DNA from 2 places in the Halomonas sp. PA16-9 genome. Region 1 is predicted to be linked to the other one. Evidence: predicted binding sites of a transcription regulator. Region 1 holds the regulator's gene; the other holds the start of a gene.

The links. Region 1 encodes PhoB, which activates phosphate uptake and scavenging genes when phosphate is short. Its sites were predicted from a motif close to TGTCATANNNNTGTCANA; they were not measured.
Region 2: a site for PhoB is predicted at 6,422-6,439, ahead of phnD (phosphate/phosphite/phosphonate ABC transporter substrate-binding protein). Genes of this name have one in related genera too.

Annotation. Positions count from the first base shown of each region.
Region 1 is NZ_CP040451.1:3,395,766-3,404,251, forward strand. It holds gene FDY98_RS15860 (hypothetical protein) at 1-207, opposite strand, end outside; gene FDY98_RS15865 (hypothetical protein) at 858-1,172, opposite strand; gene phoR (phosphate regulon sensor histidine kinase PhoR) at 1,477-2,769, opposite strand; gene phoB (phosphate regulon transcriptional regulator PhoB) at 2,772-3,461, opposite strand; gene ubiA (4-hydroxybenzoate octaprenyltransferase) at 3,587-4,477, opposite strand; gene FDY98_RS15885 (chorismate--pyruvate lyase family protein) at 4,513-5,088, opposite strand; partial or broken gene FDY98_RS15890 (NAD(P)/FAD-dependent oxidoreductase) at 5,288-6,414, shown strand; gene FDY98_RS15895 (HU family DNA-binding protein) at 6,523-6,795, shown strand; gene FDY98_RS15900 (hypothetical protein) at 6,795-7,151, shown strand; gene FDY98_RS15905 (LysR family transcriptional regulator) at 7,230-8,174, shown strand; gene FDY98_RS15910 (aldehyde dehydrogenase family protein) at 8,153-8,486, opposite strand, start outside.
Region 2 is NZ_CP040451.1:329,279-337,764, forward strand. It holds gene FDY98_RS01550 (PepSY domain-containing protein) at 52-411, shown strand; partial or broken gene FDY98_RS01555 (response regulator transcription factor) at 450-1,123, shown strand; partial or broken gene FDY98_RS01560 (sensor histidine kinase) at 1,152-2,505, shown strand; partial or broken gene FDY98_RS01565 (alkaline phosphatase D family protein) at 2,525-4,440, shown strand; partial or broken gene FDY98_RS01570 (EAL domain-containing protein) at 4,603-6,359, shown strand; gene phnD (phosphate/phosphite/phosphonate ABC transporter substrate-binding protein) at 6,474-7,439, shown strand; gene phnC (phosphonate ABC transporter ATP-binding protein) at 7,517-8,377, shown strand; gene phnE (phosphonate ABC transporter, permease protein PhnE) at 8,374-8,486, shown strand, end outside.

The DNA.
Region 1 (8,486 bases):
AGGGCGGTCGCCTTCGTCATACATCAAATCAGAGGGGCTAAATTTAGCCTGACCCGAGGTATGATGTGATTGAGCTTGAATAGGCTCATCGTCAACGGTCAAATCTTGATTTGCTTCGATGGACATATGGGCAAAGGCAAGCGGGCTTGCCAGCAAACCAAAAGAGAGACCTACGACGGCTGCTTTTTTAACAAAATCGTTAAACATACTATTTACTCCTGGTGACCGTTTGATACCGCTGAAGTGAAGTGAGAAGGGCTCTCTGGCCAGATCTCACTGCGGCTAGCTTCACTACCTCTAGAGAGCATATGTAATGCCAACTCTCTTATAAAAATAAAATACTTATATAAATCAATAATTTAAAATAAATACATTGCGCACAATTATACGCCGCTAAAAACAAAAGCACGCTAATTACATGTGCACTAATGACACATGCGCAAAACTGTCTGTGCCTTTATGACACACTCAGCAAAATAAAAGGCTCGATGCCAACAAAGCGCTACGGCATCAATTCATAAAAAACAAAACATGGCATTGGATAGAGAGGCGCAAAGAAAGATCGGCGGAAAAGATAGGGGAGAAAGTAGCGGGGGAATAAGCGAGATAAAAAGTAGGCAGCAAAAATTAGGCCCCGCATTGCGGGGCCCGATATCAGAATTGGCTATAGGTAATAACTAACGCTAGCTTCCACTCCTTGTGCGGGGCTCCAACCTTGGAATTAACCCTGACTAGTGTTCTGATTGCCTACTGATTCATCCGTGAATCTTAAAAGCATTCTTGCTTTTGTAACATCCTGTTAATCGCTTATTCATTCTCTGAAAAGCTTTTAATGATATCTAAAAGGTCATAGATAATTAGCTACCGCCATTTTCTTCTACAAGCTCATCCTTGTCATACTCAGCATCGTCTGAGTGACTGCTTGATTGCGGATCCATGTCGCTGGCACCATCACCTTCGTCATGGGTTAAATCGTCAGTCATGTCTGTTGTATCACTGCCAGTTGAACTACCGGTACCTTGGGAATCCATCGGTTGCTCGTCAGCGGTAATACCTTGGTTTTCGTCAATCGCCGAATTTTCATCAGTTTGTGCAAAAGCTAATGGGCTTGCCATCAGACCAAAAGATACACCTAAAATGCCAGCTTTCTTGAGAAAATCCTTGGACGTCATATCCTACCTCCGATCGCTGTTTAGTACCGCTTAATGAAGAAAGAAAGGCTTACTGAGAAGCCAGCAATTCCTGCGGTCATCTTCCTTCAATCTGTACTCTGCAGAAGGCATGCCAAAAAACTGAAGAATATAAATAAAAACAACAAAATCAAACTCTTACTTAAAAATAAGTTATGCCAAAAAGGCATCAACTGAGTCACCACAACGCTTTGAGCTGTGTAAAAATGGCACATGGGTAAAGCTTTACCAACCTTGCATGCCAATATTGCACATTGTTACAAATATTATGCGATGGAATGACTTGCTAAATTAAACAAGACGCGAGGGGGGGAAGGGCGCAGCGAAACAACGCACCCTTGCCGGGAAGGGACTCAATTTGTAGTTGCGCATCGTGGCGCAACAGCACGTGCTTAACGATCGCCAAGCCTAAACCTGTGCCGCCAGTCGCAGTGCTGCGCCCCTTATCAACCCGGTAAAAGCGTTCTGTTAGTCGGGGAATATGAACGGGATCAATCCCTTCACCGTTATCTTCCACATCGATATAGCCGCCACCAGTAGCGCTAGCTTTCCAGCGCAGGGTGATTTGGCTGCCAGCAGGCGTGTAGCGAACCGCATTAAAGGCAAGGTTAGAGACGGCGCTGCGAATCTCCTGTTCACTGCCTAACAGTCGGGCATCGCTCTCAAGGGCGACGGTAATGGTATGACGTTGATGCGATAGGGCCAGCGCATCATCACAAACGCTTTGCAGTAAAGGCTCGAGTGGCAGTGGATGATGATCTTGGCCGCCCTGGTCAATTTCCAAACGCGAGAGCAGCAATAAATCGTTGACCAGATTCTGCATCCGCTGGGTCTGTTCCTGCATTTGCTGAATACTACGTCCCAAGCGCGGCGGAAGCTGGTCGGAGATATCACTGTAGGTTTCCAAATAGCCGGAGAGAACGGTCAGCGGCGTACGTAACTCATGGGAAACGTTGGCGACAAAGTCGCGCCGCATCTGCTCAAGACGATGCAAGCGGGTGATATCGCGAGCCATCACTAAGCGTTCGTCGTCACCGTAGAGGGTAATTTGATACTGCAGGATTCGCCGTTCATCAATCGGTGAGGTGAGCGTTAACGGCTCACTGTAGTTACGCGCATTAAAATAGCTGATAAAGCCCGGGTCGCGCAGTAGGTTGGTAATGTGTTGACCACGATCATGGGCGGTTTGTAGCCCCAGCATGGCGGTGGCGGCGCTGTTCCACCACTCCAAATCACCGTGGCGATCAAGCATGACCACGCTATCACGCATTGCTTCAGACGACTCTTGAATACGTGCCAAAGTAGCCCGCAGACGGCTTTGGGTGATGCGCTGACTTTTTTGATAGCGGTATAAACGATCGAATAGCTCGCCCCACATCCCGCGAGCGGCAGGCGGTTCATCGTTAGGGTGGAGGGTGAGCCACAAATAGAGTTCGCGTAACTGTCGTAAGTGGTAAAACAGGCATCCCGCAAGCCCTGCTGCGAGCCCCAGCCCAGCCGAGCCCAACAGCCAGCCCAAGCAAGTGCCCAGCGTGGCCAGCCACGCTATTCGCCACAGCTCACGACTCCATAAACGCACATTTACACCCGTGCAGAGAAACGGTAACCGGTACCCCGAACCGTTTGGATCAGGTTTTGATGCACGTCACCCAGCGCTTTACGCAAGCGGCGGATATGCACATCGACCGTGCGCTCTTCAACGTAAACATTGCCGCCCCACACTTGGTCAAGCAGCTGGCTACGTGTGTAAGCGCGCTCTTGGTGAGTCATAAAAAACTGCAGCAAACGGTACTCGGTGGGGCCCATTTCCAGCGCTTTGCCGTGGGCACTTACCCGGTGGCTCACCGGATCAAGCAGCAGGCCGTTAATCTCAATCGGGTCTTCAACGCCACGTGGCGTCGCACGGCGCAGCACCGCTTTTAGCCGTGCCACCAATTCCCGGGGTGAAAAAGGCTTGGTGATATAATCATCGGCACCGGCTTCAAGCCCTTGAATTTTATTATCCTCTTCGCCTTTCGCGGTGAGCATAATAATCGGGATTTCAGCGGTGGTTTCTTCACGTTTTAGGCGTCTCGCCAGCTCAATACCGCTAGTGCCGGGCATCATCCAGTCCAGCAGCAGTAAATCGGGTTGGTGGTCGACCACCATGGCATGGGCATCCTGGGCGTTATCCGCTTCGAGCACGCGATAGTCAGCCATTTCCAGCGCTACCGCGATCATCTCGCGAATTGACGCCTCATCATCGACAATCAGAACGGTCTTGGCGGTCATACCAGAGCCTCACGGTGTTCAAAGAAACTAGTTCAAAGAAAAACAGTTCAAAGATAAACAGATCAATGACATGTCAGTGACGATAACACCATGACTTGATGACAATTACATGACAATCGCCTCGATCAGCCAGCCGCAGGCCACCAACTTAGCGCGATACCGGCAAAAATCAGCAGTCCCGACCAGTGATTATTGAGAAACGCCTGGAAGCAGGCATCCCGCTCCTGGTCGCGAATTAAGCGCTGCTGATGCAGAAAAGTCGCTGCCATTGCCGCTAGCCCTAACCAGAAGAAACCACCTAAACCAACCCGCCAGCCTACCCAAGCCAGCAACCCCAGGGTGGCTAGCTGGAGTAAGCCGATAATCAAACGATCCGCATTTCCAAACAGCACGGCCGTCGATTTAATGCCAATTTTTAAATCGTCGTCGCGATCGACCATGGCGTACTGGGTATCGTAGGCCACTGTCCAGCACACATTAGCGCAGAATAGCAGCCATGCTTCCAGCGGCACGTGGCCGAGCACGGCGCCAAAAGCCATCGGAATTGCCCAGGAAAAAGCCGCGCCCAGCACCACCTGAGGAAAGTGGGTATAGCGCTTCATAAACGGATAAATAATCGCCAGCAGCACCCCGCCCAGCGAGAGCAGCACCGTAAACCAGTTGGTCAGTAATACCAGAATAAACGCAGCGGCCACAAGGGCGATAAACAGCAGTTGAGCTTCGGTTTCGCTGATACGGCCCGTCGCTAGCGGACGTTGTTTTGTGCGTTTCACATGCCCATCGAAGTGGCGATCCGCATAGTCATTGACCACGCAGCCCGCAGCGCGCATCACATAAACGCCGGCCACAAAAATCAGCAGCACATTTCGCCCTGGTACACCTTCCGCAGCCACCCATAATGCCCACAGCGTCGGCCACATCAAAAGCCATGTGCCTATCGGCCGATTCAAGCGCATCAGCTGTAAAAAATCTGCCACGCGAGCCCATCCCTTCGGCCGCAACAGTGAACGATCCATGCTTACCTCACGAAGAATAAGATGCAGGCGCTAGCCTAGCGCGAAGGCAGGCCAAGATCATCCGCCATCGCCGTCAAAAAATACTCTTGCACTAATAATGACAGACTGCCGTGCTTACAGCCGTGATAAAAAACAGAGCGCCTTCCCCAGGCACAGCCTTCCTGTATGCCGTTGACGCTAGCAAACTGGGGGGGATGCGTCGTTACTTCCAATGGCCCACGCACTAAACCCGGCTGGCGAAATAGCCAACTACCTAGCGAGCGCTCGCCCAAGCACTCTAGCCGTTGGCCCTTTACCTGTGAGAGCGGGGCGACCGAGCGCGCCACCACCCATGGCGTTCCATCTAAGCACAGCGCCACTTCCCGCAGCCAGGCGTAACGCTTGGCACCAATGCCCAGCGCCTGAGCCTCATCCTGGCGCGGCCAACCAACCCCCTGGCGCAGCAGTCGTACTCGAAACGGCTTCTCGCCACCTGCGACCATTAAGCGGGCGGTTAACGAGTCGGTGGAGGCAACCCACTGCCACCAGGAAGCACTCATCGCCGGGCGCGCCGCATCAATCGGGCGCCAGCGGGAAAATAGAGGAGTTTGCCGAAAAGCAGCAGCCGTCACCGAGTTCTCCAGGGCAATTAACGGGTTGGCTAGTGTAACATGGGCACTGAAAGGCTTTTGTTTCAGCAACTTTTTTAACGACTCGGTTTAGCGCTTCTTTTTTCGCAATCTTATTTAGCAACTTTTTTGGTGTCTGCATGCCCGCCACCCAAACACAAAAACGTCTTCTCACGCTGCGCTGGTGATTATTGGCACTGGAATGGCAGGGGTTGGCCTTGCCCGGCGTTGCGCCGATTGGGCGACCAACGCTCAATCACGCTGGTGAGCGCTGACAGCGGCGATGATTACAGCAAGCCGTTGCTCTCCACCGGCTTCGCCAAGGGCCTCGCGCCCGAACAATTAGCCCAGCGCAGCGCTACTGACCTGGGCGAAGAGCTAAATGCCCAAATGGTTATCCACACCCAGGTAACCGCACTGGATGTGGATAACCAAACAATTCTGCTTGAAGACGGCATGGTGCTCGGCTACGACACACTGGTACTGGCCACTGGCGCTGCACCACGGGCGCCCTTCAGCATTGAGCCCAGCGTAGCCCCACGCTGCTTTACCATTAACGACCTGGATGACTACCGCCGCTTTCACACGGCGCTAGGCCATGGCCCTGCACGGATGGCGATTGTTGGCGCGGGGCTGGTCGGCTGTGAATTTGCCAACGACCTCCACGCTGGCGGCCATCGTGTCAGCCTCATTGCCCCAGAAGGAACCCTACTTCCTCGCTTGCTGCCACCGCCCTTAGGGAACGCCCTAGGCGATGCCTTTAGCGAAGCAGGTATCCATCTTCACCTTGCACGTTCGATTGATTCGATAGCGGCCGAAAGCGGCGAAGATATCGTATTACGTCTGGATAACGGCGACGCTGTCAGCGCTGATCTCGTGTTGATGGCAACCGGCCTTGCACCTCGCACAGCACTTGCCGAATCGGCTGGTTTAAACGTATCACCTGGCGGTATAGTCGTTGACCGCCAGTTGCGTACATCGCACCCCAATATCTACGCCCTAGGCGATGCAGCCTGCGTAGACGGTGTTAATGCCATGTACGTGCAGCCACTACAAGCCAGCGTTAAGGCGCTGGCGGCAACCCTTTCAGGCGCGCCCACGCCGGTTAGCTTCGGTGCTTGGCCGGTAGTGGTTAAAACGCCGCTGCTACCAGTGGTGGCCTACCCGCCAACGAACACGCCTGAGCACTGGCGAATTGAAGGCGAAGGCGGGGATATCAGTGCCTTGGCTGAAAATAAAGACGGTCGTTTGATTGGTTTTGCGTTGACAGGCGGCTGCGTGAGAAGGAAAGTGGAGCTTTCCAGAGCAGCACCTGCACTGCTAGGCTGATTTTCGTCGCGTTCACGACTAGGCTAGAGAAGTTAACCTAATCGGCTACGCACCCAACAACATGCATTTGTTTGATGTTTGATTTCTTTTAAAAAGGGGAGATTCCTTATGCGCAAACCTGAACTCGCTGCAGCCATCGCTGAAAGTGCCGACCTATCCAAAGATAAAGCTGGCCAAGTGCTGAACGTTATTCTGGATGAGATCACCAACAGCGTTGCTAAGGGCGAAGATGTCGCTTTGATTGGTTTTGGTACCTTCACGGTACGTGAGCGCGCAGCACGTACCGGCAAAAATCCGCAAACCGGTGCCCCGCTGCAGATTCCGGCCAGCAAAAACGTTGCCTTTAAGCCAGGCAAAGGACTTAAGGACGCCGTTTCTTAATGAAGCTCAAGCTGACGCTGTGGCTACTGGGCGTACTGCTCAAACGTGCCCTGCGCCGCAAGCCGCGCTTTCGTGAACAGTTAGAACGCATGCGCGGCCTGGACTGGGGGATTGCCACGGAAGATCTAAGTATTGCCCGCCACTACCGGATGACACCGAAAAGTATCAGTACCGGCAAAGGGCTGCCTGTGGACTTAGATCTTGAGCTACGCTTCCGTGATCAGAATACCGCCTTGAAAGTGCTCAAAAAGCCAACACAGCAGGCCTTTCTCGACGGCATGATAAACGGCGACGTGCGCTTAGTGGGTGATTCCGCCGATATGAATAAGCTGCAAAAACTACTCAAGTATTTGTAGCGGTTTACGATTGGCATAGGGTAACGGCTTAGATTAAATAAATTTAGGCTGAACAAGGTAGAGGTATAAAAGCTATCGATGGACATACCTCATCAACGCCTCGTTTACTTTCGCGTTACCCTTGAGTCTGGCTCCGTGCGCCGCGCAGCGGCGCGCTTGGATATTGCTCCCTCGGCGGTAAGCCGGCAAATTGCTTTGCTGGAAGAAGCCTTGGGAGCGACGCTTATGGAGCGTCAGCGCGACGGCATTTCGCCTACTCCGGTAGGCGAAATGCTGCTTGAGTACTGCGAGCGCCGCGGCGCCCTTGATGAAGGGTTTATTGCGTCACTTGAATCCTACCAACGCATGGAAACCGGCAAGATATCGCTTACCGTCGGAGAAGGGTTTGTCAGTGACCTAGTAGCCTCCCCACTGCATGAATTTACCCAACGCTATGCGGGCATTCAGCTCGATATCCATACCGCAGGCACCTCGGGCATTATTGACGCTGTTGTCGGCGATCACAGTCATATCGGCTTGATGTTCCATGAGCGTACCCATCCCCAGCTGCGTTTCTGGTCATCTACTCCTCAGCCACTCATGGCCATTCTGCCGCCCGACCACCCGTTAACCAGCCAAACGGCGCCGCTCACGCTTACCCAGCTTAGCGACCAGCCCATGGCCATGTGGGACACTACCCATGGGGTGCGTCAAATGGTTGACCAAGCCTTTCAGCAGTCGCGTATAGCCCCGCGCATGGCGATGAATACCAACTCAATGGTGATTCTGGCCCAATATGTGCGCAGCGGTATGGGGATTACACTGCTACCCGCCTTTGCCGTCGCCCACGATTTAGAGCTCGGCACGTTAGTGGCGCGCCCGGTAGATAATCCGCTTTTTCAGCGCTCCCAGGCCCACATGGTCACGCGGGTAGGCCGCCAACAGCCCAAGGCCAGCATTCTGCTGCTACGCCACCTGCAGCGCTGGATGCAGGCGTTTCGCGCCCCAGGCTCGGTAAGCGATCAACCAACACCACTGCCGTAACCGAACGCCACACTGGCTTCAGGGGCTGTTTCCACCCAGACGCTTTGCGGCACCGTATATTCGCGCAGGCCATCCAAGCCGCTGGAGCGACCGAAGCCGCTATCGCCAAAGCCACCAAACGGTGACATCACGCTGATCGCCTTATAGCTATTGATCCATACCGTACCAGCACGCAGTTGCCCAGCTACGCGATGCGCTCGCGCTACGTCCTGGCTCCAAACGGCGCCAGCCAAGCCAAAGCGGGTCTCGTTGGCGAGCTGAATGGCCTGATTTTCATTGTCAAAGGCCATGGCCACCAGCACCGGACCGAAC
Region 2 (8,486 bases), 450 kb from region 1:
CTGACAAAGCTGTTCATCTAACGTTCATGTTGTCTTTGGCATGCTGACCCAATGAGTAAAATCCTACGCCACTTTAAAAAGCTACTGCGCAGCGTCCCTCGCCGCAACGTCACTGGGTTAGCCTTGGTGCTGTTGCTGGCGGGTAGCGCGGTGGGTGACCAGCATTGGGAGTCGCTACACGGTGAAGTGCGCCGCGGTGAGGTCGTGCCTCTCGACACTATTTTGGACTGGCTGGAAGCGCACTATATAGGGGAAGTACTGGAGGTTGAGGTGGAACGTGAAGGGGGTTATGTCGAGTATGAGATCAAATTGCTTGGCCCCCAGGGCCAAGTGGTCGAGTTCGAGTTTGATGGCCATAACGGCCAATTGATGGCCATTGAAGGGGTGCGTATCAATGATATGCGCCGCTAGCCTGTTGATGTCACTTGCCAAAAAAGGGTAGTTAGCCGATGAAGTGTTTGTTGGTAGAGGACGACCAGGCGCTGGCTCGCGAGCTTAGCCAAGCATTGCGCGATGGCGACTGGCTTGTAGAGCATGCGGCTAACGGTCAGGATGCTGATTTTCTGGTACGCACGGAAGCCTACGACACGCTGATTCTGGATGTCGGACTACCCGATGGCGATGGCACTCGCTGGCTTTCGGCATGGCGGGAAGATGGTATCGACCTGCCGGTGTTGATCCTTACCGCCCGGAACGCTGGGCCGATAAAGCCGCGGGTTTTACTGCCGGGGCGGATGACTACGTCACAAAACCCTTTGAGCCCGCGGAAGTACTGTTTCGCCTGCGCGCCCTTGTGCGCCGCAGCCACGGCCATGCCCATCCAGTACTGAAAGTGGGTGAGTTGAGTTTGGATACCCACACCCAGCACGTCACCTTGGCAGGGCGTCCGGTGGGATTAACCGCCCAGGAAACCCGACTGCTGGGCTATTTAATGCACGCCGCACCGCGAGTGGTGAGCCGCACCGAGCTCTCGGAGCACGTTTATGACCGCGACCACGAGCCGGACTCCAACGTGATCGATGTTCAGGTCAGCCGCCTGCGTCGCAAGTTGGGCAGTTGGCGAATTGCCACCCTGCGTGGCCAGGGCTATCGCTTATTAGCAGAAGAGCCCGCTACCGAATGAGTCGACTCATTCGGTCTGGCCTGAACTTTGGGTAAGGCGCTGGGCAAAGCGCTCTAAAGCCTGCGGCTACTGCTGGCGGTGCTAGTGATGATAGGGCTGGCGCTGCCCGTTGCGGGCACGCTGCTTTCTCATCATTACCGTGCCTCGGCCACTCAGGCCTTTGATGAGCGCCTGGGGGCCACCCTCAACGTCATCATGGCGGGCGTTACCTACGACCGCATAGAGCAACAGCTTGTCCATGACCGGGCGCTGGGCGACCCGCGTTTTGACAATGTCTACTCCGGCTGGTATTGGCAAATCACCGATGGCGAGCAGCATACGTTGGCCTCGCGCTCGCTGTGGGATCAGCGCCTGCCGGTGATTGATAGCGACACTCTTAGCGCTCGCTCGATACCTGGCCCTCGGGGGCAGTCGCTGCGCGTGGTGGAGCGTGATATCTATTTGGCGCCGTTAGAAACGCCGCTACATATTAGCGTCGCCGCCCGGGACGATGTGTTGGCCCGGGACATTGGCGAATTTCAGCGCCTGCTGTGGGGCGGTTTAGTGGGCCTGGGCGTGTTGTTGCTTGGCGTATTGGCGCTCCAGGTACGCTGGGGGCTAGCGCCACTGCGCCGCATGCACGCCAACCTGCATGAGGTGGAGCAGGGGCGCGCCGAGCAGTTAGATACCCGCTTGCCCGACGAGCTGGCAACGCTTGCTGCCTCAATGAACGCGGTGCTGGCCCGCGATCAGCGCTTGATTGAGCGTGGCCGCCATACCGCTGGCAACCTTGCCCATGCGCTGAAAACCCCGCTGAGCGTGATGCGCCTGCAGCTACGCCAGTTGCCGGAAGCGAACCGAGCCGCCTGGGAGGTTGAGCTAGAACGCGTGGATAGCGCGGTACGTCATCATTTGGCACGCGCTTCAGCGGCGGGCGAAGGCGTTCGCTTTGCGCCCATTGATTTACATGCCACCCTGGCGCCGCTGCTCAATGGGCTGGCCAGGCTTGCCCAGCGGCGTGGCATTGAGCTGCGCCAAACCTGGGCGGGTGAGATTAAAGTCCATATGGATGGGCAGGATATTCAAGAGCTGGTGGGTAACTTAATGGATAACGCGCTGCGCTGGGCGCATAGCGATGTGTGCTACAGCTAGAGAGTGACGGGCAGCAGTTAACCTTGACCGTTAGCGACGACGGCCCCGGTATGAACGAAGCAGAGTGCCAGCAGGCGGTGCAGCGCGGTAAACGGTTGGATGAACAGCGTTCGGGCAGTGGCTTGGGTTTGGCCATTGTGACTGATCTTGTCGCTCTGTATAGCGGCCAACTGCACCTTAGCCGCGCCAGCACTGGTGGGTTAAAAGTCGTGGTGGAGCTGCCCGTCGTCGCGCGTAATCGTCTCGTATAAATAATGGAGACCGCACCGAATGAATCGTACAGATACGCTGCCCGATATAGTCGCCGGCCCCCTATTAGACGTATCAGCACTACACGGCTGGTACTTTGGCTCGTCGCCACTCGGCCACTGAACATGGCATTAGTGCTGCGCCCAGGGCACGCCGATAGCCAGTCAATCGGCTTAGCGCACCACCAGCAGTGCATCCCCATCGGTCAGCGGGCCTTTATCTACCTAATTGATTGTGAGCTTGAGTCAGCGCTGCCCTGTGACGAGCGCATCGAGTACGACCTGAAGGTGGAAACACAGCAGGGCGAGTGGCGCTCTCTGCCCGAGTGGGCGCCGTGGCTCTGTTATGACGGCGCTGCCTACCCTGCCTTTGTGATTGCATCCCGCCATCACCGCCTGATGCATGGCTCCTGCCGCAAGCCCCATCACGACAGCGCCGATGGCTTGGTGCGCGCCGACAGTTGGCTTGCTGAGCAGCAGTCAGCGCCCACCGAGTGGCCCGCTTGGCTGCTGATGACCGGCGACCAGGTGTACGCCGACGACGTGGCCGGGCCGATGCTACGCGCCATACATGCGCTGATTGAGCGGCTAGGGCTGGTGGATGAGCGGCTGGAAGGTGCGACGGTCGATGATAGCCAGGCGCTCTACCGCTCGCCGGATAGCTACTACCGACGTGCTGAACTGTTGCCGGATGTGACCAGCAACGCAGCGCTGCGCGAGCGCTTTTTTGGCGGTGTCAAAAAGCCGGTGTTTACCTCGGCGAACGCCCATAATCACTTGATGACGCTGGCTGAAATGCTCGCCATGTACTGCCTGGTGTGGTCACCGGTGCCCTGGCAGGTAATTGCCCCTGAAGCGCCTGCCCTAGATGAAAAAGACGCCGAGCTCTATCGTCAGGAGCAGGCGGTAATCGATGCCTTTGCTGAAGGCTTGCCCCAGTGTGCGCGGTTGATGGCGCACCTGCCCAGCCTGATGATCTTCGATGATCACGACGTTACCGACGACTGGAACCTAACCGCCGACTGGGAGCGTGCCGCCTACGGTCACCCGTTCTCTAAGCGTATTATCGGTAACGCTCTGGTGGCCTATCTGCTTTGCCAAGCCTGGGGTAACGATCCGGATAAATTGAACCCGTTAGTCCACCATGCCTCGACCCTGCTGGGTGATGGCGACCAACCGCTAGTCTGCGCTGAACAGGATGGGCTGATCGAGCGATTGCTGCGTTTTCAGGGCTGGGAGTTTCAGGTGCCCGCACTCCCGCACTAATTGTGCTGGATACCCGCACCCGCCGCTGGCGCAGCGAACGCAGCCCGCATCGGCCTTCAGGCTTGATGGACTGGGAGGCGCTAATGGAAATGCAGCAGGCGCTAATGGGGGCCAAAAGTGCGGTGATTGTCTCTCCCGCACCGATGTTCGGCGTCAAGTTGATAGAGGGAATCCAAAAGCTGTTTACCCTTGCCGGTAAGCCACTGGTGGTGGATGCCGAAAATTGGATGGCGCACCGGGGAGCGGCCAATACGCTGCTGCAAATTTGGCGGCACTCCAAAACCCCAGGCAACTACGTGATTCTATCTGGCGACGTGCACTACTCGTTTGTCTACGACATTGTGGTTCGTCATCAGCGCCGTTCTCCCCATCTGTGGCAGATCACCTCAAGCGGGATCAAAAACCTTTCCCAAAAACCTGCTCAATACCTTTGACCGGCTCAATCGCTGGCTCTACGCGCCGTGGTCGCCGCTTAATTGGTTCACCAAGCGCCGCAAGCTAAGCGTTCACCCCCGCGATCCTGACCGCGCCAGCGCGGGTGAACGGCTGTGGAACGCCAGCGGCATTGGCTTAGTGACGCTGGATGAAAAAGGCCACCCTATCGATATCCGACAGCTCGACGCCGACGGTAGCGAGGTGGTCTTTCCTGCGCGGGAAAAACCGCTCATTTAACATCAGTGTAGTGTCAACTGACTGATGTCCTTGATGATTGTCATTATAGCGTCACAAAAATGACGCACGCTTGTTTGCAGCTTATCAACCAACTCCAGGGAAGGTGACACATCATAGGAACCACCGCTGGTTATTAGGGTGGCAGAATAGGGCAGCAGGCAAATGACCGCACAAGAATCGCAGTGGTTGCAAAAGATTATTGCAACAGAAGAGTTGCACGTGCTTTTTCAGCCCATTGTGGATGCCAGCCAGCAGGCGATTTATGGCTACGAAGCACTGATTCGTGGGCCTAAAACATCGCCGCTTCACTCGCCGTTACGACTGTTTGAAGTAGCCACTCAGGCCGGAAAGCTGGTGGAATTAGATATACTCTGCCGACGGTTAGCCATCTACCGCTTTGCAGAGCTCGATCTGCCGGGCTTGCTGTTTCTTAACGTTATGCCGTTGACGATCGTAGAGCGTGATTTTCGCGAAGGCTTAACGCTTGGCTTTATTCGTGACAGCGGCTTGCCCCCAGAGCGGGTGGTGATCGAGCTCACTGAACACGTGCCAATCCACGACTACGAGCTAATGCGCCAAGCGTGGATCACTACCGCACCATGGGCTTCCAGGTGGCGCTGGATGACCTCGGTGCTGGTCACTCAAGCCTGCGCCACTGGTCGGAGCTGCGCCCGGATTTCGTTAAACTCGACCGACACTTTATCTCCGGCATTGACCAGGATCCTGCCAAGCGAGAGTTCCTGCGTTCGATTCTCGATGTGGCGCGTAGCCTGGACTGCCAAGTGATCGCCGAAGGGGTGGAGACCGCTGCTGAGCATCTTTGCTTGTGGGAACTCGACCGTGGGCTCGCACTACTACAAGGCTTCTATTTCGCCCGACCCAACCAGCAGCCGCCTTTAGAACTCAATCTGGTGCTGCCAGCGAGCACCCAATTAAAAAGTCCAGCGGGTCGCACCACGCGCTCGATTTTACGGGCTACCGATGCCATAACGACGGATTGCGCAGTGCCGTATATCTCCGAGCGATTTCGCCAACAACCCAGCTTGCGCTGCGTGGCCGTGCTGGAGAATGGTAAGCCCGTGGCGGTGGTGCGACGCAACTCGTTTTTAACTCTATTTACCAACCCCTATAGCCATTCGCTTTATGCCAAGCGCCGTGTGCTGGACGTTGCTGATGCACGCATGCTGGTGGCCGAAGCGGATACTCCGCTTGAGATTTTGAGTCAGAAGTTGACCGACAGCCGGGATATTGAGCAAGAGGACTTTGTCATCGTTAACGCTAACGGTGACTACCTGGGGATGGGCAATATCGTTGACCTTTTGCGTGAGATTACCGCGATTCAGGTGCGCCAAGCGCGGCATGCCAACCCGCTCACCGGCCTGCCGGGTAATATCCTGATCAATGAAACCCTGGCGGCTTATTTGGCCTCCGGGCATGGGTTTGCTGCGGCCTATGTTGACTTGGATAACTTTAAAGCCTTCAACGATGCCTATGGCTACGCCCGAGGTGACCACATCATCATTTCGCTATCGCGGCTGCTGCAAGCACAGGTAGAGAATGCCGGGGGCTTTATTGGCCATATTGGCGGCGATGATTTTATGATGTTGCTGCCGCTTGAGTACTGGGAAAGTGTTTGTCAGCAAATTCTACACTCATTCGAGGTGATGGCTCCGGGCTTCTATGAAGAGGCTGACCGCCTTCAGGGCGGGATTCACATCGAAAACCGTCAAAATAGAATGACGTTTTTTCCCTTTGTGAGCGTCTCGATTGCGGTAAAACCCATCCATGATACGACTACCTGCCAATCGCTGGATATCGCAGGCGAGCTTTCTGAGCTGAAGCACCAGGCGAAAAAAATTCCCGGTAACAGCCTGTTTGTAGAGCGCCGCGGTCACGAGGCTTTTCAAGCTGTAGATTAACTGTCCTTCGCCAAAACGTCACGAAGTGGTCATGTAAGTGCCCCATTTTTGTCATCTGGAGTCGTCAGGATGTTGTCATCTTTTAATAACTCTACAGAACGCTACAGGTGACCCATGCAGACATTATCCCTCTCCCGCACGTTAATCAGTGCCGCCGTTGCCAGTGCCTTCGCTTTGGCCGCAGTGAACGCCTCTGCGGATCTGTCTTCACGCTATGTGGATAACGATGGCGATATGGTCGCCGATGTCCCCAGCGAAGAGTCTCAGTGGGTAGATCCGGATACTTTAGTGTTTGCCTACACGCCGGTTGAAGACCCCGCGGTTTACGCGGATGTCTGGTCTGACTTTCTGGATCACCTGAGCGAAGCTACGGGCAAAAAAGTCCAGTTCTTCCCGGTGCAGTCCAATGCTGCCCAGCAGGAAGCGCTGCGCGCTGGCCGTCTCCACGTAGCCGGTTTCAATACCGGTGGCGTCCCGGTCGCGGTTAACTGCGGTGGTTTCCGCCCTTTCGCCATGATGGCCGCGGAAGATGGCAGCTTTGGCTATGAGATGGAGATTATCACCTACCCAGGAAGCGGCATTGAAGCCGTTGAAGACTTGCAGGGGCGCCAACTAGCGTTTACCTCAGAGACTTCCAACTCTGGCTTCCGCGCCCCCTCTGCGCTGCTGCGCTCTGAGTACGGTATGGAAGCGGGGGAAGATTTTGAGACCGCTTTCTCTGGTTCTCACGACAACTCCATTCTCGGTGTCGTTAACGAAGATTACGACGCGGCGGCGATTGCTAACTCCGTAGGCAAACGGATGATTTCCCGCGGTGTGGTGAACGAAGGTGATTACGACATTATCTACACCTCACAAACCTTCCCCACCACCGCTTACGGGCTGGCGAATAACCTGAACCCGGAACTTGCCGAGAAGATTCAGGATGCGTTCTTCAGCTACGACTGGGAAGGCACTGCCCTAGAGTCAGAATTCGCTAACTCAGGTGAAGCACAGTTTATTCCGATTACTTATCAGGAAAACTGGGAAGTTATTCGCACCATCGCTGACGCCAACGGCGTGACCTACGACTGCGATTAATCTTTAAGCAGTACCCCAATACGATCGGCCAGGAGGGCAACCTTCTGGCCGAACCGCTATGTAGATGAGGCACTTCCATGTTGACACTCACCGGCGTTGGTAAACGTTACCCTACCGGGGATCGAGCGCTGACGGATATTGAACTCACGCTGCCAAAAGGCCAAGTGATGGCGCTGATTGGCCCATCTGGCGCGGGTAAAAGCACACTGATTCGCTGTGTGAACCGGCTGGTTGAGCCTACTCAGGGCAGCATTCGTCTGGACGGCACGGAACTGACGAAGCTCTCGGGACATAAGCTGCGTCATGCCCGCCGCTCCATGGGAATGATTTTTCAAGAGTATGCGTTAGTAGACCGCCTAACCGTGATGGAGAACGTGCTTTCAGGTCAGCTCGGTTATGTGGGATTTTGGCGCAGCTTCCTGCGCCGCTACCCGCAGGAGGCTGTGATTGAAGCCTTCCGTCTATTGGAGCGAGTGGGGTTGCCGCATGCCATCGATAAACGTGCCGATGCCCTGTCTGGCGGCCAGCGCCAGCGGGTGGGTATCGCCAGGGCGCTCCTGCAAAGTCCTAAGCTGTTGCTGGTGGATGAACCCACCGCCAGCCTTGACCCAAAAACTTCGCGCCAAATCATGCGTTTGATTCGTGAGCTGTGCGCAGAGCGCGAACTGGCGGCGATCATCAATATTCACGACGTAGCGCTGGCCCAGCAATTTGCTGACCGCATTGTCGGCCTGCGGGCGGGTGAAATCGTCTTTGATGGCCTTCCCAGCGAACTCACCAGTGAGATCCTCACCACGATTTATGGTGAAGAGGACTGGGACACCACGCCTGAGCCAATGGACGAAGAAGTCAGCGGCGATGAGACGACTAACACTGCTCCGATTAATCCTCCCTACGCGCGGGTGATGTCGTCAATCGAAGCGGGGGCAGCACGATGAGCGAGCAGGCACGCCAGCAGGCGGCGCAGCGCGGTCAGTGGCGGCGACTACCGCTAATTGAAAGTCCTCGCTTGCGCTGGGGGCTTGCCATTGGTGCAGTGGTGTATCT